DNA from 3 places in the Bradyrhizobium sp. BRP23 genome. Region 1 is predicted to be linked to each of the others. Evidence: riboswitches for the same ligand, from Rfam matches in the RefSeq annotation. Region 1 holds a riboswitch; each other region holds the start of a gene.
The links. A riboswitch is a leader RNA that binds a small molecule or an ion and turns the genes downstream of it on or off. The one in region 1 is predicted to bind cobalamin.
Positions count from the first base shown of each region.

Region 2: another riboswitch for cobalamin. It lies ahead of I6F24_RS00510 (DUF1636 domain-containing protein); the one in region 1 lies ahead of metE (5-methyltetrahydropteroyltriglutamate--homocysteine S-methyltransferase).
Region 3: another riboswitch for cobalamin. It lies ahead of I6F24_RS00425 (TonB-dependent receptor); the one in region 1 lies ahead of metE (5-methyltetrahydropteroyltriglutamate--homocysteine S-methyltransferase).

Region 1 is NZ_JADYVW010000013.1:46,015-53,947, reverse strand. Features, by position in the region: gene I6F24_RS28980 (thermonuclease family protein) at 1-464, opposite strand, end outside; gene I6F24_RS28975 (nodulate formation efficiency C protein) at 2,262-3,044, opposite strand; gene I6F24_RS28970 (hypothetical protein) at 3,387-3,662, opposite strand; cobalamin riboswitch at 4,074-4,277, shown strand; gene metE (5-methyltetrahydropteroyltriglutamate--homocysteine S-methyltransferase) at 4,377-6,722, shown strand.
Region 2 is NZ_JADYVW010000001.1:106,139-114,071, forward strand. Features, by position in the region: gene cobN (cobaltochelatase subunit CobN) at 1-3,067, opposite strand, end outside; gene cobW (cobalamin biosynthesis protein CobW) at 3,067-4,116, opposite strand; gene I6F24_RS00510 (DUF1636 domain-containing protein) at 4,113-4,487, opposite strand; cobalamin riboswitch at 4,581-4,803, opposite strand; gene cobO (cob(I)yrinic acid a,c-diamide adenosyltransferase) at 4,844-5,479, shown strand; gene I6F24_RS00520 (cobyric acid synthase) at 5,487-6,935, shown strand; gene cobD (threonine-phosphate decarboxylase CobD) at 6,924-7,889, opposite strand; gene cbiB (adenosylcobinamide-phosphate synthase CbiB) at 7,901-7,933, opposite strand, start outside.
Region 3 is NZ_JADYVW010000001.1:89,348-97,280, forward strand. Features, by position in the region: gene I6F24_RS00415 (hydantoinase/oxoprolinase family protein) at 1-219, opposite strand, end outside; gene I6F24_RS00420 (PepSY domain-containing protein) at 683-2,119, opposite strand; gene I6F24_RS00425 (TonB-dependent receptor) at 2,132-4,489, opposite strand; cobalamin riboswitch at 4,602-4,805, opposite strand; gene I6F24_RS00430 (histidine phosphatase family protein) at 4,878-5,450, shown strand; gene cobT (nicotinate-nucleotide--dimethylbenzimidazole phosphoribosyltransferase) at 5,443-6,495, opposite strand; gene cobF (precorrin-6A synthase (deacetylating)) at 6,501-7,250, opposite strand; gene I6F24_RS00445 (energy-coupling factor ABC transporter permease) at 7,296-7,933, opposite strand, start outside.

The DNA.
Region 1 (7,933 bases):
ATGATCGTCCCCTTGTTGCGGCGACGCCAGTCCCAGGGCGCGATGAACGCCCCCGACCACAGCCCCGCATAGGCTTTGCTCGCCACAACCTCATAGATAACGTACGTATTGGCAGAAGGCGACGATAGTGCCCAGCCGGAGCGTACCATCCAGGCGTTCACGTCCTCGCCTTCGATGAAGCAACGGCCACGCGACCTGCCGTATTCATCAACTCCTGTGGTATGACAATCCCACGTTCGTCCGTTCGAATGCTTGATAAGCTCGTCGCGAGCAGCCACGCCGCAAGCCCATTTCCGGCCGTGGGCGTCGAGGCAAATCTGGTCAGTCTCAGGAGCGTCGATGCCTGAGAGCCGAAGCGTGGTTTTCTCGAGCTCGATCGTATTGCCGTCGAGGATGCGCGGAGGGCCGCTGAGCTTCGCCGCGCAGACCGGAGATGTGATGACAGCCAACAATGCGACCATCATTACGCGGTGTTTCATTCCGACAATAGCCTTTCGTCTTGATTCATGTTCACGTGCGATCCGGCGCCGCGTTCGACGCTTAAACGCACTATGTCCGTTATCGGGCCGCATCTTTCGACGTTTGCTTTATGAAAGCTTGGCCCTCATTTCCAAGCTACGACCTGACGCTGCGTGAGGTTCAAGCGATTTCTTCCGGTGTGCGTATCGCGGTATCCTTCGAGCCTCACCGGTCTCACTCAGTGGGCGCGCACAGCACCCTCTCTCGGCCTGAGGAGGAGATCCCCATCGCTCAGCCGCCAACTCGGCATGCGGGAGAAAGCCGAGCCTCGGAACGCTGTTTCTCACGCGATTGAAGAAGAAAAGCGCCTGTGAATTGTGACAGTCGAGTGGAAGTCAGGCGTGGAGGACAGCAACCTGGCTATGCTTTGTGCCAACCCCCATCGGCACACAGAAGGCTGCCGACGGTTTCGGCGAGAGCGATGACATTTTAAGTTCTTGCCACGGAAAGACCGACGTTCGAAAGAAATCTGGTCTCGCGTCCTATCAGAGATTTGGACGAAAGGCGCCACGGAGTCCAGCTCAACGCTCGCAGCGCAAGTGAATCGGTATCGTTTGCGCAAACCGCGGAAAACCAGGAGCTCTCTTGAGAGCCAGCCGGGATGGTCGGGTGGTGCCGCGGCCCCGTTCGGAGAAGGCCAGGATTTTTCATGACCCGGTCGGCGCGACTGGCGGCCGCTCTTTCGTTGTGCGCTTCCCCGTACTCACGTGTTGAGAGTTACCCAGCACGGCATGAGGGCATGCGTTTGCGCCGGGAAAATTTAAGGACAACCATGTGGAGCCGTGGCTACTTCGTATACGCACCGGCGAGGGGTAAGCCGCCCGCGTGTTCGGACGATCGCGAGTGCCGTCCTGATGCCATTCGGTGCGAGGCGTCAATCCACAAGGCCCATCGCGGCATCCGAGCAGGTAGCTCTGGTGTGGTATGGCCGACTCAAGCTACACATCATTCTGAGCCACCTCACTACCCAATGGAAATGAAATGGTTTCAGCCCCCCGGGAATTGCCCGTCTCTTCTTACGCGCTTGAAGTGGATGGCCGACTCAGAGCTGAATTCGCAACCAAAGACGGCGCCAGGGCAGGTGGAGCAGAACTAAAGAAGCGCTTTCCCATGCTTCAAATCCGGATCTACGATGCGCAGACGAATGCGTGCGAGGAAATCTAGCGGGCGACTCAGTCCGGTCTTCGATGCCTCGCGCACGGCTCCGGCTCCTCGTTGGGGGCACTCGAAGGACCGGTGGTCAAGCCGGGGCCGCTAACACTGCCCCATTACCCTATTAACCGGTTTCGTCGCAGCAGTCGATCCCGCGTGCCACCTCGGCCTCGGAATGGTCACGCTCTTGCGGGTGCCAGTCAGTCGCGCGATGCGCGGTTCGCACGCCGGATCGGGCTTGGGCCCGAGGCATCTGCAGGCCCAGTCCCGTGAAGAATGGCATGGAGAGCTGGTTCTCTCGCAAATGGTGTCCTTCCACTGCGTGGGGTGCGCCGAGGTCAAGCCGCCTCTCGCAAGGCGGCACGCGCCGCTGAGCTCGACTCCTCGCAGAAAGAATCGGAGGTAATCGTGCTGCCCCATTTTCTCGATGGCCGGCTGAAGGCCGCGGGAAAGCTCGCGACTGTTCAAGGTGTAAACACCGGAGAGTTTAGAGCTGATAGTCTTGCCGTTGCTCTGAGGCGTTCGGCCCTGCAGGAGCTACGGCGCGATCTTGCTCTGCGCGATCATTTACCGAGGCCTTTAGCTCCCTTCTAATCCTCCCGTTCCTTTGGCTCCATGCGAGCGAACCAGGAGCCAGGAGGAAAAGCCGCGATACGCTTGGCAAAGGAGGATTGCGGCTCCCAATCTTGTCCTTCGCTCTTCTCGAAAGTGATGACCCCGTTGTATGTAAAATAGCGGGGCCCTGGGATATTACAGTTCACCACAAGCAAAACGCGCCACAGATCACCTTTCTCGGTCGGCTTGTCATTCTGCTTCGGCAAGTAGTCCACTCCAACAGGATCAACGATAGTGCAGCTGCCCTGCCGCAGAAGATCACCGAGCCGACCTTGCATGGTCGTCACAAAGTTGAAGTTGGCCGGGTCATGCAGAAAGCCAAGATTTGCGTCCCTTTCGCCATCCTTGACTTCACTGGCGATCAACGAGAGCGCGAAGGCGCGCCAGCCCAATTCCATTGGCTTCGCATAGGTCGACGCAAGTTCAATCGTCCCGTCGAGCGCGACCTTCCAGGTGATAACGTACTCTTCGTCTGATTTATCATCCCGGTGCCTGGTCCAAGAAACAAAAACATATTCATTTTGGTCAAGTTCAGCGACGCCCCACATCCGAGGGACGAACTGTGCCACCTTCGAGACGTTGGAGATAACTTGTTCTATTGTCTCACCGTCTTGCGCTCGCCACGTTGACTTGACTCTTTCGACAAGGGGGCTGTCGTTAGCGCGAACAGTGTTGCTCGTCGCAGCCAGCCCGGCCAGGCAGATCAGGGATCGACCGAGCCAAAGCCATAGCGCGCGTCTTCCTGACGTTTTCTTCATAACCGTCGGCCTATCCGGTCTCATCCACACGTCATTCCAGAGCAGGCAACCTTCAACCTGTTATGCGCGAGCGCAAGAAGTTAGCGGCGACGCGACGGGGCGACCACTGGTTTTCCCGTGCGAGCAGGCGCTCCCCTCTATGTCACGCGCCGCTAACTTCACTGCCACCGACAGCCTCAATTTGCTGTGCTGGACATGCCCAGCAGGAGGACTGGGCAGGCAGAGGACGTGCATTCTTCGTGCCAGATAATAGACGGCAATTCGCACCGGTTTTGTGTCCTCTTTGTCGACTTTCCGACTGGCGCATGTCTCGATGTTTCCGTTCAACCTCTCCAGCACGGCTTATGCATCCCCGTCACGCACCGGATGTTCGACGGCACAGCGGAACGCCTCGGTGCCAAGTTCCTGATGAGAAGTGGCAGCACGTTTGCCGTCATTGAACCGTGTGGTTCGGTTATCGTTGCCGGAATGTGGGCTTTTGATCGCTGCCATGCCTTCGGGCACTTTCGGCCAAGGGGCCATGGCGCGTTTGGCGCTCCTTTCGCGACGTCCGGCGCTCCGGAAGTCGAGAACAGCCTCAGTCAGGCGCGCTTTGTACTCGATGGCGAACGACGGCAAGCCGATCTTCGCCGAGCATTTGGGGTGTGGCTGGCACCGCAAATCAAACGTGCTGCCCGGGTAAGTTGTAAGTTGCTGGCTTAGCCAGGTGTCTTGGCCTATTCAACACTGATCCTGTTGGTCGAGAAGGTGGCTGGATGGCGCGCGTGCTCGAAAAACCGCTGGGAAGCTGGGACTGGCGACAAATGCGTTCTGCTCGAGGCAGCGGCCCCGACCGCGCAAGCCGCATTTGTCCTTTCCACCGATCTGGCGTGCAACCCGCGGGCAACTGCGATGCTCATTGCGGTATCGCTGATTGGAGAGCACTGCTACATCATCTCAATGCTAGAGATGCACGGTCATTCGCGTAGCAGATGTCGCAGCATCAGCTTGAGACATGATCTGAGAGGTTGACGGAAGACTGCTCTTGCCGATAATCCAAGTCGTCGAGGTTCTCCGGTTTCCATTTGATCCGGAGCTAAGAGGGAAGCCGGTGAAAATGCCGGCGCTGCCCCCGCAACTGTGAGCGGCGAGCCGCTGTCCAACGACGTCACTGAAGCCTGCGCGGCTTCGGGAAGGCCGGACAGCAGCGATGACCTGCGAGCCAGGAGACCTGCCCCGACACTATATTCGTCCACGGGCGGGGTGTCCCGGTGGTGCGCCAAGCAGCCGTCGCACCGCGACTTCCCCTGCCTGCGTCCGCCATGGCCTTTGCCCCCAACATGGGTTAACGCTATGTCTCTTCTCTCCCTCCCTGTTGCCACGCTCGGAACGCCACGCATCGGTCCAAGGCGCGAGCTCAAAGTCGCTCTAGAAAGCTACTGGGCCGGAAAAAGCAGCGAACAGCAGCTGCTCGAGGACGCAGCTGGCCTGCGTGCCGCGAATTGGGCCCGTCAGAAATCTATCGGCGTCACGGTCATTCCATCGAACGATTTCTCGCTGTATGACCAGGTGCTCGACACAAGTGTCATGGTTGGCGCCATCCCGGAGATCTACGCCTCGAAAGCCGAATCCGTTTCGCTCAAGACATACTTCGCCATGGCCCGCGGTTCACAATGCGACGACCAGGAAGCGAGTTGCGGTCACGGACCGCGCGGATTTGGCGCACCCGCGCAGGAGATGACCAAGTGGTTCGACACCAACTATCACTATATGGTCCCCGAGTTTCACAGGGGACAGACTTTCAGGCTATGCTCTCGCAAGCCGATCGAGGAGTATGAGGAAGCCAAGGCCCTTGGCTTTCAGACCCGCCCCGTCCTGATCGGGCCGGTCACATTCCTAAAGCTCGGCAAGAGTCCCGATCCCACGTTCCAGCCACTCTCACTGCTGGATGAACTGATACCGCCCTATATCGAGGTTATGCAGGAATTGGCCAAACGTGGGGCAAATTGGGTTCAGTTCGACGAGCCCAGCCTAGTTCTTGATCTGGATGAGGGGACGCGAAAATCTTTGCGACATGCCTATGACCGGCTCGCCAAGGAGGGGCCGGCGATCAAGCTCATGGTTGCCAGCTATTTCGGCGACCTCGGCGACAATCTGGACACCGCCTTGAGCCTGCCAGTTGCCGGGCTGCACCTCGATCTGGTTCGAGCGCCACAGTTGTTGCACCAGATCATCGCTGGCGGCCGAAGTGATCTCGTCATGTCGCTCGGTGTCGTCGACGGTCGGAATGTATGGCGGTCGAATTTGTCGTCGCTGCGCCAGCGGCTCGAACCCGCGATTGCGAAGCTCGGCAAGGATCGTGTACAGATCGCCCCATCCTGCTCGCTGCTTCATGTGCCGGTCGATGTTGAACTCGAGACCGGCCTCGCTTCCGACGTCAAGAGCTGGCTTGCTTTCTCGGTCCAGAAGATGCGGGAGCTTGCGATCCTAGCGCGTGCACTCGCAGGCGACCAGAATGTTGCGTTAGCTCTTGCCGAGTCGGAAGGTGCCGCGACTGTCCGCCGGACTTCGCCGAAAATCCGTGATGCCAATGTCGCTGTCCGGATGAGAGCGATCGACCAGACCATGTGTCGGCGCGCGAGCCCATTTGCCCGTCGGGCCGAGATCCAAAGCAATCGATTCGGACTACCGGCTTTTCCTACCACGACGATCGGATCATTTCCGCAGACCACAGAGATCCGGAATGCCCGTGCGGCGCATGCGCGAGGTGCGATAAGCGACGAGCAATACGACAAGTTCCTCAAGGAGGAGACTGCGCGCGCCGTACGTTGGCAGGAGGACATCGGTCTTGACGTCCTCGTGCACGGCGAGTTTGAGCGCAATGACATGGTGCAGTACTTCGGCGAGCAACTCGCCGGCTTCGTATTTACCAAGAGCGGATGGGTGCAGTCCTACGGCTCGCGCTGCGTCAGGCCACCGATCCTGTTTGGCGATGTAGCACGGCCGAAGCCTATCACCGTGGACTGGTGGCGCTACGCGCAATCACTAACAAGGAAGCCGATGAAAGCGATGTTGACCGGACCGGTGACGATCTTGAACTGGTCCTTTGTTCGGGATGATATTCCCAGAAGCGAGGTCTGCCGCCAGATTGCGCTCGCGATCCGAGACGAAGTCCGCGATCTCGAGAATGCTGGTGCGACCATGATCCAGATCGACGAAGCTGCAGTCCGCGAAGGATTGCCGTTGCGTCGATCGGAGTGGGCGGCTTATCTCGACTGGGCCGTCGATTGCTTCCGCATCTGTTCATCGGGCGTCGCCGATCAAACGCAAATTCATACGCATATGTGCTACTCGGAGTTCAACGACATCATTGGTGCGATCGCTGCAATGGACGCGGATGTCATCTCGATCGAGACATCGCGCTCGAAAATGGAACTACTCGACGCGTTCAGGAACTACGAATATCCAAATCAGATCGGGCCGGGCGTGTACGACATCCACTCTCCACGCGTTCCCGAGACGAGCGAAATGAAGGAGCTGATGGTGTTGGCTCGGACGCGGCTGCAGGATTCGCAGCTCTGGATCAATCCAGACTGCGGCCTGAAGACGCGCAAATGGGAGGAGGTTCGGCCAGCGCTAGCGAACATGGTCACTGCCGCCCGCGAACTGCGCGCTGCATTCGATCCGCGAGGCCGTTGATCCGGGCTTCGGTCTCTTTTCGACAAAGCTGATCCGCTTGTGGTCATTTGCGCGGGAGCCTTAGGAACATAAAAAATGCCCCGCCCCGCTTAGCGGGCCGGGCGAAAGTCTGGGAGGAGCGAAGCTGACGCATTCGCGCGGACTTCCATCGGCGAAGCCGCCAGTTCGATCACGGCGAGGACATTCGCCGAAAATCTGAGCCGAGTTGAAGCACAAGATCAGCGTAGCTCAATTATGCCGTGGTATGCGACCGTATAGCCTGAGAGTTAGAATCTACACCAAGGTTTGTCGCTCATGAGCACGTCGGCACGATTACGACAGCAGCGAGGGGGCATGCCGGGCGGTCGCCGCAGGACAGCAAACTCGGTGCGCTTTCCTGCCTGGAGCCTTATGTTCGATCAGGGCGACGTAAGCCCGGCTCCATGGATCTCGCAAGCTTATCCAATGCATAAGCGGTTGCTAAATTTGAACCTTGCTTAAGGCAGTCCTTGGTCGACCGGTTCCACCCGATAGTCGGGTTTCGGCTTGGGCGCTGAGGAGCACCCTATCGGCACCGCGGCATCATCAAGCTCGTGACACCCTCCGCATGGTCCGCTCATAGATCTCAAACAGAGGTTTCTGGACCTGATTACGGAGTGTCGCCGATGCCTATGGCCGCTCCAAGGCCAATGGGAGGGCATGCTGCACGCCGCATACACGTATGTAGGATCGCGTGAAGCGGTCACGCGTCAGGAACGAGCATCATTTACGATGCGGATCCCCATAGGTTGTTGAAATCCAATTGCGCCAGAACTGGTCGTGGCGATCCACGTCCAGCGCCTTGCTGTTGGTGCTGAACGTACCCGGGACTGGCAGTGCCTCGCATTCGCGTGCAGTGAGTAGGACCGGCTGCGGCCGGATGTCTCAGAGCGTATGGGGCGGGGCTCAAGGAGTGGGTGCTTCGCCGCACCCGCGCGGCGGCAATCGTCCGTCCTCATCGGTCGGCGGACACGAGAGGCGTCCGTTTCGCGCGATATCACTGCGCAACTGACAGACCTGCGAGGTTTACATTGTGGTGCCGGAACCAGAGCTCAGCTAGGCTCCGCCATGCTGTTTGCGCCGGTGGTCGAGGAAGCGATCACGTTGCGCAGAAGCCATTTTGGGGGGGGGGCGGCAGCCTACGTGCCCGCGAGCACCCCCATTTTCTTTCGACAGAATGAGCATGAGGTCCA
Region 2 (7,933 bases), on a different contig from region 1:
GCGGCGGCACGGCGCCGGCGAGATGCGCGAAGGCGGCCATGTGCTCCAGCGTCGCGGTGATCTCGGCGGCGCCGCGGAAACCGTGGCGCATCATGCCGGAGATCCAGGCCGGATTGGCCGCCCGTGCGCGAACGACGCGCGAGATCTCTTCCGTCAGCGTGCGCGCATGTGGTTCGCCGGGCCGCGTCGCATCGAGGTGATAGAGCGACGGCGCGCCTGCCCCGAGGTGCGCGGCTGCCGCGGCGATGCCTGCCTCATGCGCGGCATAATCGGCGGCCAGCAGCAGATCGGTTTCGGGCAAGTCCTGGACGTGGACAAAAGCGTCGGCGGACGCGAGACGCTGTTCGATACCTGCGCGATCCGGCTGCATCGCGCCATCGGCAGAGAACGCCCAGGACGATGCCGACAGCCACGCTTCGCCTGCGGCCTCGCGCGTCTCCGGCGTGAAGGCATCCGGGATCGCCGAGAGCCCGACGCCGTATTGTCCGGGCCGCGGCGCGAACACGCGGGACGCACGCTGGCGATAGGGATTCTCATCGCCCTCGTCCTCGCGCGCGGCGAGCGCCTCGGCGGCGGCTTCGAACAATTGCGCCAGCCCTGCGAAGACATCGCGGAACAGGCCGGATACGCGCAGCGTGACGTCGATGCGCGGACGGCCGAGCTCGGCCGGGGCGATGATGTCGTAACCGGTGACACGGCCGGAAGCGTGATCCCAGCGCGGCGCGAGGCCGGCCAGATGCAACGCCATCGCGAACTCTTCGCCTGCGGTGCGCATCGTCGCCGAGCCCCAGAGATCCACCACGAGGCCCTTCGGCCAGTCGCCGCGATCCTGCAAGTGACGGCGCAACAGCTCTTCGGCGAGTTTTATCCCCTGCGCATGCGCCGACGGCGTCGGCACCGCACGCGGGTCGACGGCGAAGAGGTTGCGCCCTGTCGGCAGCACATCCTGACGCCCGCGATACGGAGAGCCCGACGGCCCGGGGGCAACGCGTTTTCCGGCGAGCACGGAACGCAATGCATCGCGCTCCGCTTCGCCGCAGGCACCGCGGCCGAACACGTGCAGGCCATCGCCGAACTGGCTCTCCTTGAGGTCGCAGACGAAGCGGTCGATCCGCGGGATGGCTTCGGCCGGTGCGGCCATTGCATCGAGGCCGAGATCGTCTTCGAGACCCGCCGCCCGCGCCTCGTCACGGATCGCCGCGATCAGCCGCTGGCGGCGCGCGGGATCGAGACCATCGGCGGTCGAATATTCGTCGAGCAGGCGTTCGAGCCGGCGCAGGCCCTCCGGCACCGCGGATGTCTCAAGCGGCGGCGGCAGATGGCCGATCGTGACCGCGCCGATGCGCCGCTTGGCCTGCGCGGCCTCGCCGGGATCGTTGACGATGAAGGGATAGATGACGGGGAGATCGCCGATCAGCGCTTCCGGCCAGCACGCTTGCGACAGCGCCACGGATTTTCCGGGCAGCCATTCCAGCGTGCCGTGCGCGCCCATATGCACGACGGCATCGCAGCCTTGCTGCCGGAGCCAGAGATAGAACGCGACATAGGCGTGGCGCGGCGTGCAGGCGAGATCGTGATAATCGGCATCGCGCGAGGCCGCGTCGCCGCGCTCGGGCTGAACCGCGATGACCGACCGGCCGCACGCGATGGCGGCGAAGTGGAACGCACCATCGCGGCAGCTCGGGTCGTTTTCCACCGCGCCCCAGGCGCGCGCGAGATCGTCCTGCAAGGATTGCGGCAGGCGCGACAGCCCCGCTCGATAATCGGCGACGCCCCAAGTCAAACTCTGCTTCAACAGTGTCTCGCCGAGCGCATCAACCGGCGCAACGTCGAAGCCGACCTCAGCGACATCGGAAATCAAAGCCTCGACCGACGCCAACGCGTCGAGCCCGACGGCGTGCGCGATCTGATGCGGACGGCCCGGATAATTCGAGAGCACGATCGCCAGCCGCTTCTCGCCGGCGGGCTTCTCCGCGAGGCGACGCCAAGCCGCGACGCGCGTGGCAACGGCATTGACGCGCTCTTCGTCGGGCCTGTGCGCTAGATGCGCGAATTGCAGATCGGGATCGCGCTGACCGGCCGATTTGAAACTCACCACGCCGGCGAACAGGCGGCCGTCGACCTCCGGCAGCACGACATGCATCGCGAGATCGCCGGGCGACAGGCCACGCAGTGATTCCGCCCAATCTTCGCGCCGCGCCGTCGAGAGCGCGACCTGGAACACCGGACAGAATGCGGCATCGAACGGCGTCGTGCCGTCATCGCCAAGGGCCGAGAACGCCGTCGCATTGACGATCGCCGCCGCAGGATGTTGCGCCAGATGCGCGCGCAGCCAGTCGGCAACGCCCGGCGCCTTCAGCGACGTGACGAACACGCCGTAGGCGTCAAATCCCTTCTCGCGCAGCGCCGCAATCAAGGCGTCGACCGGCCCCGTATCGGCGGCCGTGAGATAGGAGCGATAGAACGTCACGAGTGCGCGCGGCTTGCCCTCGCCAACTGGCGCGGCAATGACACCGCGCGCGGGATCGTAGAAGCCCATCTCGGGCACGGTCATCTCGCCGATGACCGGGCCGGCATAGAGGCCCGAGGCCAGCGCGAGCTGCGCGATCGCGGCTTGCGCGGCGACCGGGCCACCGGAGTCGCAGAGCACCTTGAGCCGCCGCAGCGTCGAGACCGGCAGGGTCGAGTACGCATCCAGCCGCGCGTCGTCGCGGCCGTCCGCCGGCAGCACGGCGAGCACGATGTTGCGCTCTTGCGCGAGTTGCTGGAGCGCCGCAAGCCCGTACGCCCAATAGGATTCCCCGCCGATCAGGCGCACCATTATGCCCCGCGCCTGCGACAGCGTCCGTTCGATATAGGTGTCGACCGACAGCGGATGACGCAGCTCCGCGAGATTGGCCAGCCGCAGCGACGGCAGGCTGCCCCGACCGCGGCGCCAGCCGGCCGCAAACGCGGCCAAATCGGAATCCGAATACGAGAGCACCACGAGATCGGCCGGGTCCTGGCCGATGTCTCTTGGCGTCGCGGTCTCCTCGAGACCGCGGCTCTCGCGGAAGACGACGTGCATCAGATGCCAGATCCTGAAAGACCAAGTCCTGCCTTGATGGCGGCCTCGTCGATATCGCCATGCTCGCCGATCACAACGAGCTTGGACTGCCGTTGAGCCACACCCCATGGCTTGTCGAACTGATGGCGCACGCGCTCACCGACCGCCTGCAACAACAGGCGCATCGGCTTGCCCGCAACCGCGATGTAGCCCTTGGCCCGCAGCACGTTCTGCTCGCGCGCCAGTTTCTGGACCGATGCGACCAGCGCGTCGATGTCGGCGACCTCCGGAAGGTCAATCACGACCGAGGCAAAATCATCGTGCTCGTGCTCCTCCTCGCCGTCATGATGCGATGGCCGCGCGGCGAGATCATTCTCGGCGGCAGCGCCGAGGCCGAGAATGACGCGCGCATCGATCGCACCGTCGGTGACCGGCAGCATCGGCACGCGGCGCGGCATCTCGGCGGTGATCGCCGCTTTTGCGGCTTCGATTCCGGCTGCGCCCGCAAGGTCGGCCTTGGTCAGCAGCACGATGTCGGCGCAGGCGATCTGGTCCTCGAACACTTCCGACAGCGGCGTTTCGTGATCGAGATTGTCGTCCGCCGTGCGCTGCGCTTCCACCGCAGCCGGATCCGGCGCGAAGCGGCCGGCCGCGACGGCCTCGGCGTCGGCCAGCGCGATCACGCCGTCGACCGTGATGCGCGAGCGGATCTCCGGCCAGTCGAACGCCTTCAGCAGCGGCTTTGGCAGCGCCAGGCCCGAGGTCTCGATCAGGATGTGATCGGGCCGCACCGGGCGCGCCAAGAGTTGCTCCATGGTCGGAATGAAATCGTCGGCGACGGTGCAGCAGATGCAGCCATTGGCGAGCTCGACGATGTTCTCCTCCGGGCAATTCGCATCGGCGCAGGACTTCAGGATCTCGCCGTCGACGCCTTCGCTGCCGAACTCGTTGACGAGCACGGCGAGCTTCTTGCCGCCGGCATTGCTGAGCAGATGCTGGATCAGCGTCGTCTTGCCGGAGCCCAGGAAACCCGTGACGACCGTAACCGGGACTTTTGCGAGCGAGTTCATTCAGCGGCCTCCGGCACGACGGTAACAGGGGGAATACGGGCAAGCGACTGCTTGCGGAAGATTTCGGGACGGCTGCGCCAGGGCACGATTCCGTCGGGCGCCGCCGCGTAGGCCGCAGCACCTGCGACCACGTCCTGCGCATTCGCATCGGAGAGGCGGCCATAGACATAGGACCAGCGGCCGGGCGCGCTGAGCGCGACCGAGCAGCCCTGGCTGCACGCCGACAGGCATTCGACGGGAACCACGCTGACGCCCTCGGGCACGCCGGCCTCGAGAATCGCGCCATGCAGGCGCTTGCCGGGCGTCGTCTCGCCCTCGCCAAGCGTCTGGCCGGCGCGGCAGGTGATGCAGACATGAAGTGTGACGGTCATCGCCTCTTCCAGATAACAGCGGGAGGCGATGAGGCGCACGGACCATTCTCCTGAAGGCCCGCTTCCCCGTCGCGGAACACCCCGTCCGCCGGTCCAAAACTCGTCCGCGCTGGCAGGTCTCCCGGCTTGCGGAGCAGGGTTTTGGCCCTTCGATCCCCGCCTTCCCGATTCCAAAAGGAATCAGTGGCTTCGGGCATCTCTCCGGTCACGGTCGCGGGGGCGGCTGCATTTTGGACCCAAATCTTTGCGGATTCGGACCCTATCGCATTCCCTCTTCGCCTGTCATAGGACAGGAACCAACGCCCGGCCACCATTTGCCGGTGGCCGCCACTTGTCAAGCCGAAGGACCGGGACCGATGACGCCTGAACCGGAAACCCACACGACCGAGGAAACCGACGCCCGCCACGCCGCCAAAATGGCGAAGAAGAAGGCCGCTCGCGACAAGATCATGGCGACCAAGAGCGGCGAAAAGGGCCTGATCATCGTCCATACCGGCGCCGGCAAGGGCAAATCCTCCTCGGCTTTCGGCATGATCGTCCGCTGCGTCGCGCATGGCTTTCCTTGTGCGGTGGTGCAATTCATCAAGGGCGCCTGGGATACCGGCGAACGGCGCCTACTCACCGGCCATTTCGGCGAACTCTGTCAGTTCCACGCGATGGGCGAAGGCTTCACCTGGGAGACGCAGGACCGTGCCCGCGACATCGCCGCAGCGCGCGCCGGTTGGGAGAAGGCCAAGGAACTGATCCTGGACGAGCGGCTGCGCATGGTCGTGCTCGACGAGATCAACATCGCGCTGCGCTACGACTATCTCGACGTCGCGGAGGTGGTCGACTTCCTGACGACGCAAAAGCCTGCGATGACGCATGTCGTGCTCACCGGTCGCAACGCCAAGGACGAGCTGATCGAGATCGCCGACCTCGTCACCGAGATGACGCTGGTCAAGCATCCGTTCCGTTCCGGCATCAAGGCGCAGGCCGGCGTCGAGTTTTGAAGGCACGATGGCACGCGCGCTGATGATCCAGGGAGCCGGCTCGGACGTGGGCAAGTCGCTCATCGTCGCCGGCCTCGCGCGCGCCTTTACGCGCCGTGGTCTGCGCGTGCTGCCGTTCAAGCCGCAGAACATGTCGAACAACGCCGCCGTCACCGTCGATGGCGGTGAGATCGGCCGCGCCCAGGCGCTGCAGGCCCTCGCCGCCGGCGTCGAGCCGCACACCGACATGAACCCGGTGCTGCTCAAGCCCGAGACCGATGTCGGCGCGCAGGTCGTGGTCCACGGCAAGCGCATCGCGACGGCGCGTGCGCGCGACTACGCGGCGATGAAACCGTCGCTGATGGGCGCGGTGCTGGAGAGTTTCGAACGGCTGAAGGAGCGCGCCGATCTGGTGCTGGTCGAAGGCGCCGGCAGCCCGGCCGAGGTGAATTTGCGCAAGTCCGACATCGCCAATATGGGCTTTGCCCGCAAGGCGAATGTGCCGGTCGTGCTGGTCGGCGACATCGACCGTGGCGGTGTCATCGCCCAGCTCGTCGGCATCAAGACGGTGATCGAGCCCGACGATGCCGCGATGATCTCTGGCTTCGTCATCAACAAGTTCCGCGGCGATCCCACGCTGTTCGACGACGGCTACAGGCTGATCGAGCAGAAAACGTCGTGGCGCGGCTTCGGCGTGCTGCCCTGGTTTCCGCGTGCCGGCGAGCTACCGGCCGAGGATGCGCTCGGCCTGCGCGATGCGCGCAAGCCGGGCCAATGCAAGATCGCCTGCCTCGCACTGTCGCGGATCGCCAATTTCGACGATCTCGATCCGCTCAAGCTCGAGCCGGGTGTCGATCTCGTGATGGTGCGTCCGGGCGAAGCCATTCCCGGCGATGCCAGGCTCGTGATCATCCCTGGCTCAAAATCCACCCGCGGCGACCTCGCCTTCCTGCGCGCGCAGGGCTGGGACATCGACCTGCTCGCGCACCACCGCCGCGGCGGCCACGTGCTCGGCCTCTGCGGCGGCTATCAGATGCTGGGGCGCAGCGTCGCAGACCCCGAAGGCATCGAGGGGCCTGCGGGCGACACGCCGGGCCTCGGGCTTCTCGATGTCGAGACGGTGATGAGCCCGCAGAAAACGCTGACACGTGTTGCGGCCGTGCATGCGGCGACGGATCAGCCGATCCAGGCTTACGAGATCCATATCGGCCACACCGACGGCCCGGATCGCGCCCGCCCCTTCGCCAAGCTGGACGGCGAGGCGGAAGGCGCGATCTCCAGGGACGGCCGTGTGCAGGGCAGCTATCTGCACGGCCTGTTCACGTCGGATGATTTCCGCAAGGCCTACCTCGCCAAACTCGACATTCCCGCAGGCGACGAGCCCTATCACGCCAGCGTCGAAAGCGCGCTCGAGGCGCTGGCCGATCACATCGAAAAGCATCTCGACGTCGAAGGCCTGCTCGCGCTAGCGCGCTAGGGCCACGGCAAGGCGCGTCCATTCGGCTTCGCTGCCGGGGAGCCCGAGGCGCAGCCATGTCGGCTGTTGCGCGAACACGCGGGACCAGATGTGGCTGCGCGCGAGCCTTTCCTGTGCAGCCAGTGCGTCAGGCGTTTCGTACAAGCGAAACAGCGACGTGCCGCCGATGAGCCGCCAGCCTTGCGCATGCGCCAATGCGTCGAGGCGAACACAGTCGCGCGCGAGCCGCGCCGACGTAACCTCGGTCCAGGCCTCATCGCGCAAGGCACGGCAGCCGATTTCGATCGCCGCACCCGAAACAGGCCATGGCCCCGACATCGCGGCAAGCCTGTCGATGTCGGCGGCATGAGCGATGGCGAAGCCGAGCCGCAGGCCGGCCAAGCCGTAGAACTTTCCGAACGACCGCAGGATCAACAGTCCCGGCCGATCCGCTTCTGGTGCAAGCGACGATTGCGGATCGGCATCGGAAAAGCTCTCGTCGACGACGAGACGGCCGACGCGGGGCAGCAGCGCGAGCAGATCCTGTGGCGCAGAACGCCGGCCATCGGGATTGTTGGGATTGACGACGATGGCGAGATCCGCGCCCGGCAGCGCGCCAAGCTCTCCGACTTCCTGCACCTCCCAGCCTGCGGCAGACAGCACGCCGGCATATTCATTGTAGGTCGGCGCGAGAATACGCGCGCGACCGGGCCGCGCAAGTTGGGGCAGCAATTGGATCGCAGCCTGCGCGCCGCCAAGCGCAACGATGGGCGCGCCGGTGCGGTATGCGTGCCCTGCGGCCCGATGCAATGCCTCGATCTCGGCGCGTGACGGCAGCGCGCTCCACGCGCGTGCGCTTACCTCGCCCACGGGATAGGGCATCCGGTTGATCCCGGTCGACAGATCGATCCAATCCTCTGCGCGTCCGCCGAAACGCCGCTGGGCCAGATCGAGATTTCCACCGTGCTCGCGCATGCCCCGTTGTTTCACGCGAAAGCCAGGATCGCAAGCACGCCGGC
Region 3 (7,933 bases), on a different contig from region 1:
GTTGGTCACGCGCGTGGTGCCGTGGACGAAGCGCTTCACCTCGCTCTTGCGAAGGCCGACCGCCTCGATCGCCTCCAGCATCGCTTGCACCGGTGCGTCGGGGCGCGACGGCACCTTCGCAATCCGCGCTTCCGCGGAATCGCGCCGGATCGCGATGATGTCGGTGAAGGTGCCACCGATATCGGTGCCGACCTCCCAATGATTGCCGGGATCGCTCATCTGCACAATCAGCTACGCGTGACGTTCATCATCATTCCCTGTCATGCCATCACGTGCGAGCGTGCGACAGAGCGATGGCCGCGGGATAGGGTCAGAGTTGTCGCAAACCAAAGCGCTAGCAAGCCACCGGCCTTGCGCGGCGCAGCATCGGCTGCACGTTTCCGTGCAGCGCTGCTCGCGCAGAGAGCAGAAGGCCGCGAAGTCAAAATGTGCAGCGCACCCTTGGATTCTTCGAGGCAAATAGAAGCGCCCGTTGCACTGCAATCGGATCGCACAAGGCCGTTTGTCTAATTTGCAGGCGATCGGTCGGCGGTGCGGGAGACAGCACTGACCAAGAGCTATGCACGCAGGTCGGCTCAGCCTCTCTTTATTGTACGGTCGGTAAGCGAGGACATCACCGGCCGCTGGTGGATAACCCGGCGCGCCGAACGGGTCGCGCCGGGTACGGAGATTTCGCGACTGGCTATGCGCTCGCCAGCCATGCCCGCAAGCGCCGCCAGCCGATGACGATGCCTGTGATGGAGAACATCAGCCCGAGCGTACAGAGCCCGACAATGAGAGCGTCACGCAGCCGCGCATGAGCCAGCAGAATCGGGAAATCAAGCGTGTGCAGCGCACTGTAAAGCCAGCGATAGGCGCGGCGCGACGGGTCCAGTCTTTGCAGCAGCTTGCCATCGGCAGCATCGACATCGAACCAGAGATCGCCGCAGGTCGTCCGGTAGACGGGGGCCCCCGGAAGTGCGGATTGCGCCGGATAGTCGTCGTTGCCGGCGAGCAGGAACGGTGCGGCACAGCCGGTGCCAAGGCGCGCCGTCAGGTCGCCGATCTCCTGCCTGTCCAGGTATGACGCCGGTCCATCGCGCGGCGCGTCCCCTGCCCTGATCAACGCCTGACGGCCGAGACCAACCCGGTCGCACCGATAGACATGGCCGTTGAAGGCGAACCATTCGACCTCGCGGGCCAACGGCGATATTGGCTGCGGATCGAGCGACGACGCGTCTCGCCAATCCGGGGCGGCATCGACCACGCCGGCCTCTGTCGGAGTCAGTTGCCCGCGCGAGAACAGGCGGCCGTGATCCATCGACAGCCAGCCGCTGAAGATCCAGGTCAGCACAAACACGGTCGCGACGAGACCGATGATGTGATGCAGGGCGTGCCAGCCACGATAGGGCGACGAGAGCTGGCGTCCCCGTATCTTCACACGCACGATTCCGAGCACCGCACCAAGCAATGCCGCGATTAGGGCCAGCAGCGACAGCGTCCAGACCACGCCATCCCACAGCGCCCAGCTGCTGCGCAGAATTGTCGGATAGATCCAGTGCAGCACGCTGCCGGCCCAGTTCCACGCGCGCTCGCTGCGCGTCGTATCCAGGACGACTTCGCCGGTCAGCGACGAAACGTAGACCTCCGTTCCAGGGGCATCGCCAAGAGCGGCGCGAAACAAGGGGCGATGGCGATCAAAACCGTTCGGCACGCTCCATTGATCGTAATCCGACCGCGCGACGATCGCAGCGCGTACCGCCTCAAGCCCGCGCTGACGTGAATAAGCTTGCACGATGGTGAGCGCGACATCGGCTGATGTCACCGACGCGTCTCCTCCATCGGAGGCGCGAACCGCTCGCGAACCTGTGGAGCCCGAGACGACGTAGACCGGTCCATCGCTCCGCTGGATCAGCCGAACACGCGTGGCATCGGCAATCCCGCTCGCCGCAACGGCGTCCGCGACCGAGATCTTCGTCCCGTCGCGATCGACCGGCACAAGTCCGGCAAATCGCTCCGCTTCCGTCAGCGACGGAAACGGGACGAAGTGCATCACGATTCCCGTCGCGAACCACATCGCGAACAGCAGGCAGAACGCGATGCCGAGCCAGCGATGCGTGAGGACGATCGCGCCCATCATGCGCTCAGGGCCTCACCATTTGAACGCGGCCGAGATCTCGTAGGTGCGCGGCGCGCCCAGGAGGATCTGGTCCGGATAGAACGGATCGCCCCAGATCGCATAGCGCTTATCAGTGATGTTGCGGACACGGAAGGTCAGGCGGGCCTGGTCGACCGCATTGAACGCCGTCTTGGGGATGTCGACGAAGGCGTAGACGTCGGCCACGGTGTAAGCCTTCATCGTCACGACGTTGGCGTCGGTGTTGTAGCGGTCGCCGACATGACGGCCGGTGATGCCAAGCTCCACCGGCCATGGTGTGAAGAAGCGATACGACGCGCCGGCATTGGCGACGATACGCGGCACGTTTGGCGGCGTGTTGCCGGAGAACGAGCCGCCGGCAAAATTGTAGTCGGCATAGCGCGCATCGACATAGGCGATGTTGCCCCACAGCCGCAGCGGCTCGATCGGGCGTATCGAGGCGGCAAGCTCGACGCCTTTCGACTCCTGTCGTCCGGCGATGTTGAGTTGCATGCCGCCGGCGGCCGCATAGACGTTCTTGCGCAGGATGTCATAGGCCGAGAACGACCACTCCGCCCGATTGTCCCAGAACAGGTGCTTGACACCGGTCTCATAGGTGCGCGCGGTGGTCAGATCGAGCGGCTGGGTGGGCGAGAGCAGGAAGATGTTGTTGGCTGCGACGTCGGCGCCGGTGGCGTATTGGCTGAAGAAGGTGAGCCCGGGAACGGCCTCCCAGGTGTAGCCGATGCGCCCCGTGACCGGTGCCCAGTCTTTCGTGAATGGAAAGCCCGCCTTCACGATCCCGTTCTGGTCGGTCGAATTGCGGTCGAGCCCGATATGCTCGACGCGGAGGCCGCCGATCAGCGCGAAGCTGCGCGTCAGCTTGAGCCTGTCCTCGAATGACAGCGCCTCGTTGTCGATGCGCGCGGTCTGCTGCTGTGTCGTGAGCAGGCCGTAGAAGCCGCGGTTGGGGTCGACCAGCGAGACGGAATCGCCGGGAAAGTTTGCCGCGCCGGGCCTGACGAAATCGAGATAGCTCGACGACAGCGTCGTGACCAGCCGGTTGTCGAAGCCCGCAATATTTGTATCCCAGATCAGGTCGGTGATGTTGCCGACCAGTCGCTGACTGTGGGCGACATAGAAACGCTCGCGATCGACCAGGTTCGTGGTGGAATTGAACGCCTCGATCTCGTTATTGAACCAGGTCCGTTCCGCGCCATAGCCATAGGCCTGACTTTTCAGCGTGAGGTCAGGCGCGAGCTTCAGCTCGAAGCCGCCACGCAGCCACACTTCCTGCGCCACGTTGCGGTTATCGAGAACGTTGTAATTGGTGTTGAAGGTGCGGTCGTCGATGGTGACGGCACCGAGATTGGTTCCGTTGTAATTCGAGACGTAATTGCCGGAGACGATCCCCGTCGTCGCATGCGAACCGCTGAAGGCCACCGGCACCAGCGGCGCGCCCCAATAGGCCTTCGAGCGGTCTTCGCGATATTCGACCGCACCCCAGATCCTGAGGCTGTCGGAAACACGGTAGTTGAGCTGGCCGGACGTGCCGAACGTCTTGACATTGGTGTCATCGGCAAAGCCGTTGAGGGCGGAACGGCTGATGTCGAAGCGATAGTCCAGGCCCTGCACATTGGTGCTGCCGCCGGAGCCGTAATGGGCACGGAACGAGTTCAGCGAGTCCCAGGAGAAATCGGCCTCGTTACGGACAGCTCCGGTGTGCGGCTGCTTGGTGACGAAGTTGATCGCGCCGCCCGCGGCGCCCTCGCCCGAAATCAGCGAGGCCGGGCCCTTGAGGAATTCCACCGCCTCAAGGTTGGCGGTGTCCACGATCCGCGAGGTCATGTTCTGCGGACCGATCTTGATGCCGTTGTAGAGCGTGTTGATCTGGCTGTTGGTGAAGCCGCGCATCGAGAAGGCCGAAGGTTCGGCCGGGTTGTCGCCCGAGGTGACGCCGGCGGCGCCCTGCGCCACCTCGGACACGGTGCGATGGCCCTGCTCGCGCATGGTTTCGGCGGAGACAACCTCGACGGTCGCGGGCGTCTGCCGCACCGTCAAGCCGAGCCGCGAGGCGCTTTCGGCAACGGCGTTGGAGTTGAGCGGCGTTTGCGGCGTTGAATCCGGCGTGACGGGTCTTGGCGCTGCGGATACAGCCGCCGGCCTGCGCGCTGCCGCGCGGCGCGCGCCCTGCGCCGTTCCTGCTGCCGGTTTGGCCGGCTTGCGGGCCTGGGCGGGCGACACCTCGACGGGTGGCAGTGACTCTCGGGCCTGCTGCGCCAGAGCGGCCGGCAGACCAAGAGCGGCAAAGGACGTGAACGCGGCGGAGGCAAGCAGGACGCGGCGCGGTCGTGCGATACGGATGGAAGACACAGGTCAAAACCTCGGTATGACGTCAGTGGCACGTCACAGCGAACGAGGTTTCACCGTCGGCCTTAGCCGTCCGATGAAGCCGAATGTCTGTACTCCCCGACCGACATCTTCGCGTGTGACCACGGCTGACGGCAGGTCTCCTGGCTCGCGGGTCGTGACCGCTTCGTCGCCTTCCCGGGACCGAGGACCCAGTGGCTCGTGACGAAGGATTCACCGCTTACAGTTGCGGGGGCAGCCGCGGCATTGGGGACAATTTTCCCCGCACCGCATTCCCTTTTCATTCCCTCTCGGGAAAACCGTCGCGAGCATCTAGGATTACCACCAAGACAGAGTCAATGTGCCAGTTGCGGCGTTGGGGCCACAGCAACCAACTTCCTTGGAGATGAGCATGGAAGGCGAGACCTTCCTCTGGTTGATCAGGCATGCGGCCGTCGCGGGCGTGCCCGGGACGATCCATGCGGCCGATGCGCGGGCCGACCTCGGCGATCACGCTGCATTGGCGGCCCTGAGGCGCCTCTTGCCCGCGGATGTCGCCGGCTATGCCAGCCCATCGCGGCGCACGGTCGAGACGGCGCGCGCCCTGGGACTCGAACCGGAGCTGGTCAGCGAATTCGGAGAGCAGGATTTCGGCGATTGGACCGGCCATCGGCATGACGAGCTCGCCGCGACCGGCGGCGAGGCCTACGCGCAGGTCTGGCGCGATCCCGCGCACGGACGGCCGCCGAACGGCGAAAGCTTTGCGGATCAGGTCGCCCGCGTCCGCCTCGGCCTGGCGCAGATTGGCGCAGGCTCCGCGGCGCTGGTCGTTCATTCCGGCACCATTCGTGCCACGCTCTGCATCGCGCTCGATCTCACACCGGACGCCGCGCTGCGCTTCGTGATAGATCCGCTGTCGCTGACCCGGATCGACCGGCTCGCGGGCGGCTGGCGTGTCGTCTCGGTCAATCAACGCATCAGCTAGGCCGATCCGGCACGTTGGCCTGCGCGAACGTCGCCATGCCGTTGTGAAGTGCGCAGGCCGAGCGCACCAGCGGCAGCGCGATCGCCGCCCCCGACCCCTCGCCGAGCCTGAGATCGAGGCTGATCAGCGGCTGCACATTCAGCGCGCGCAACACCAGCCGATGTCCCTGCTCCGCCGATTGATGCGAGGGCAATAGGAACGGCTGGCAGGACGGGTTGAGGCGCACTGCTGCCAGCGCCGCCACCGAGACGATAAAGCCGTCGATCAACACGGGGATGCGACGTTGCGCAGCCGCGATGATCGCGCCCGAGATCGCCGCGATCTCGAGGCCGCCGACGGCGCACAGGATTTTTTCGGGTGACGCCCCCGCAACGCCGTGATGCGCGATCGCCGCATCGATCACCCGCACCTTGTGCGCGCGGCCCAACGCATCGACGCCGGTGCCGCTGCCCGCGATCTCGTCGGCACTCACACCGAGCAGGCTCGCAGCAATCGCCGCCGACGTCGTGGTGTTGCCGATCCCCATCTCGCCGAAGATCAAGAGATCAGGCCGGCCGGCCTCGGCGCGCACCACCGCGCGCTGCCCGGCCTCGAAGGCGAAGGCCAATTCCGTGGGCGTGAGCGCGGCCTCGACACTGAAATCGCGGGTGCCGCTGCGCGGCTTGTCGGTGACGATTCCCGCGATCTGCGCCTCGGTCAGCGTGCCGGCGTCGACCACCTCGAGGCTCGAACCCAGCTCGCGCGCCAGCACCGAGATCGCGGCGCCACCGGCAGCAAAATTCGTCATCATCGCGATGGTGACGGCTTGCGGATAGGCCGACACGCCCTGCGCGACGATGCCGTGGTCGCCGGCGAAGATGATGATCGGCACCCGCGCGGCGCGCGGTTGCTCGGTGGCCTGCAGGCCCGCAAGCTCGATTGCGAGCTGCTCGAGCCGGCCGAGCGCGCCGGTCGGCTTCGTCAGTTGCGCCTGCCGCGCAATGGCCGCCTCGCGATGAACAGCGGAGACCTCGGGGCAGTTCTGGGTAACCCATTCGGGAAGCATGCTGCTCAACGCCTGCGTTTGATGATGTAGCTGTCCATGATCCAGCCGTGCCGCTCGCGTGCGTCCTGCCGCACGGCGGCAATGCGCGCGCCCAGTTCAGCCAGCGCGCCGGACATGATGATCTGATCGGGCATGCCGAGATAGGCACCCCACCAGATCTGCAGGCCTTCTGGATCCAGCGATTGGAACGCCGTGCCGCCATCGAGCATCACGACGACGGTATCGACGCCCTGCGGCCAGCCGCCTTCGCGCAAGCGCCGCCCCGTCGTGACCAGGAACGGCTCGCCGATGTCGTTGAGCGGCAGCGCATGCGCCGCGCACAGCGCCTGGATCGAGGTGATCCCAGGCACGACCTCGATTGTCGGCAATGGATCGAGCCGCCGCGCAATGCGCAGCGAAGAATCATAGAGCGAAGGATCGCCCCAGATCAGCAGCGCGACCTTGCCCTCATCTTCGAGATGCCCAGCTATCGTCTGCGACCAAATCGCGGCCACCGCATCGTGCCAATCGTCGACGCCCTTGCGGTAGTCCGCCTCGGTCGCATCGCGCACGGGAAGATCGAATTCGGCGATGCGCGTCGTTTTGTTGGTGAGCACACCGGCGCAGATCGTTCGCCTGAGATCGGCGAGATCGGATTTCGCAGTCCCCTTGCGCGGGATCAGGATGAGATCGGCGGCGTTGATGGCGTCAACGGCGGCGCGCGTGAGCTGCGCGGGATCGCCGCAACCGATGCCGATCAGGGAGAGCGTGAGCATCGCGAGCGCGATGGGCGGCCACACCGGCCGCCCATCGCTGATCTCTTACGCCGCGTTGTGCAGGCGCGGGGTGACGAGGCCGGGCGCGGTGACGCCGCGCAGCGACTTCGCCAGCGCCAGCACCGCGAGATCGGCGAGCGGTTCGATCACGATCACCAGCGCATAAGCGGCAGCGAACGTCCCGACGCTGGCGAGGTTGCTCATCGCAAAGCCGGAGCCATAGAGCGCCCAGAACGCCACCCATGCGATCACGCCGGCCTGGTAGGTCGTCGAAAGCGCCAGCGCCTGACCGTATTTCAAATCGACATAGGCGGTGTTGCGAGGGATGATCCGCGTGGCGATCGCCTGGATCGCGAACAGCGGCACTAGCAGCGTGGTGACGTTCATGCCGTATTGCGGCAGATCGACTGGCTCCAGCAGCATGCCCTGAAGCAGCAGGCCAAATGCAAGGCCGAAGGCGGCGGGCGCAGCACCAAAGAGCAGGAACAAGGTCGAGCCGAGGATGAAGTGCACCTCTGATACCCCAACCGGGAAGTGCGGCAGGATCTCGAAGAAGACGAAGACGAGAGCGGTGGTGGCCAGCGTCCGCGCCGCGAACGAGCCGGCGCCCTGCTCGCGCACGGTCTCGACCGCGAGCTTCAAGGCAACGCCGCCTGCGGCGATGCCGGTTGCGTAACTCAACA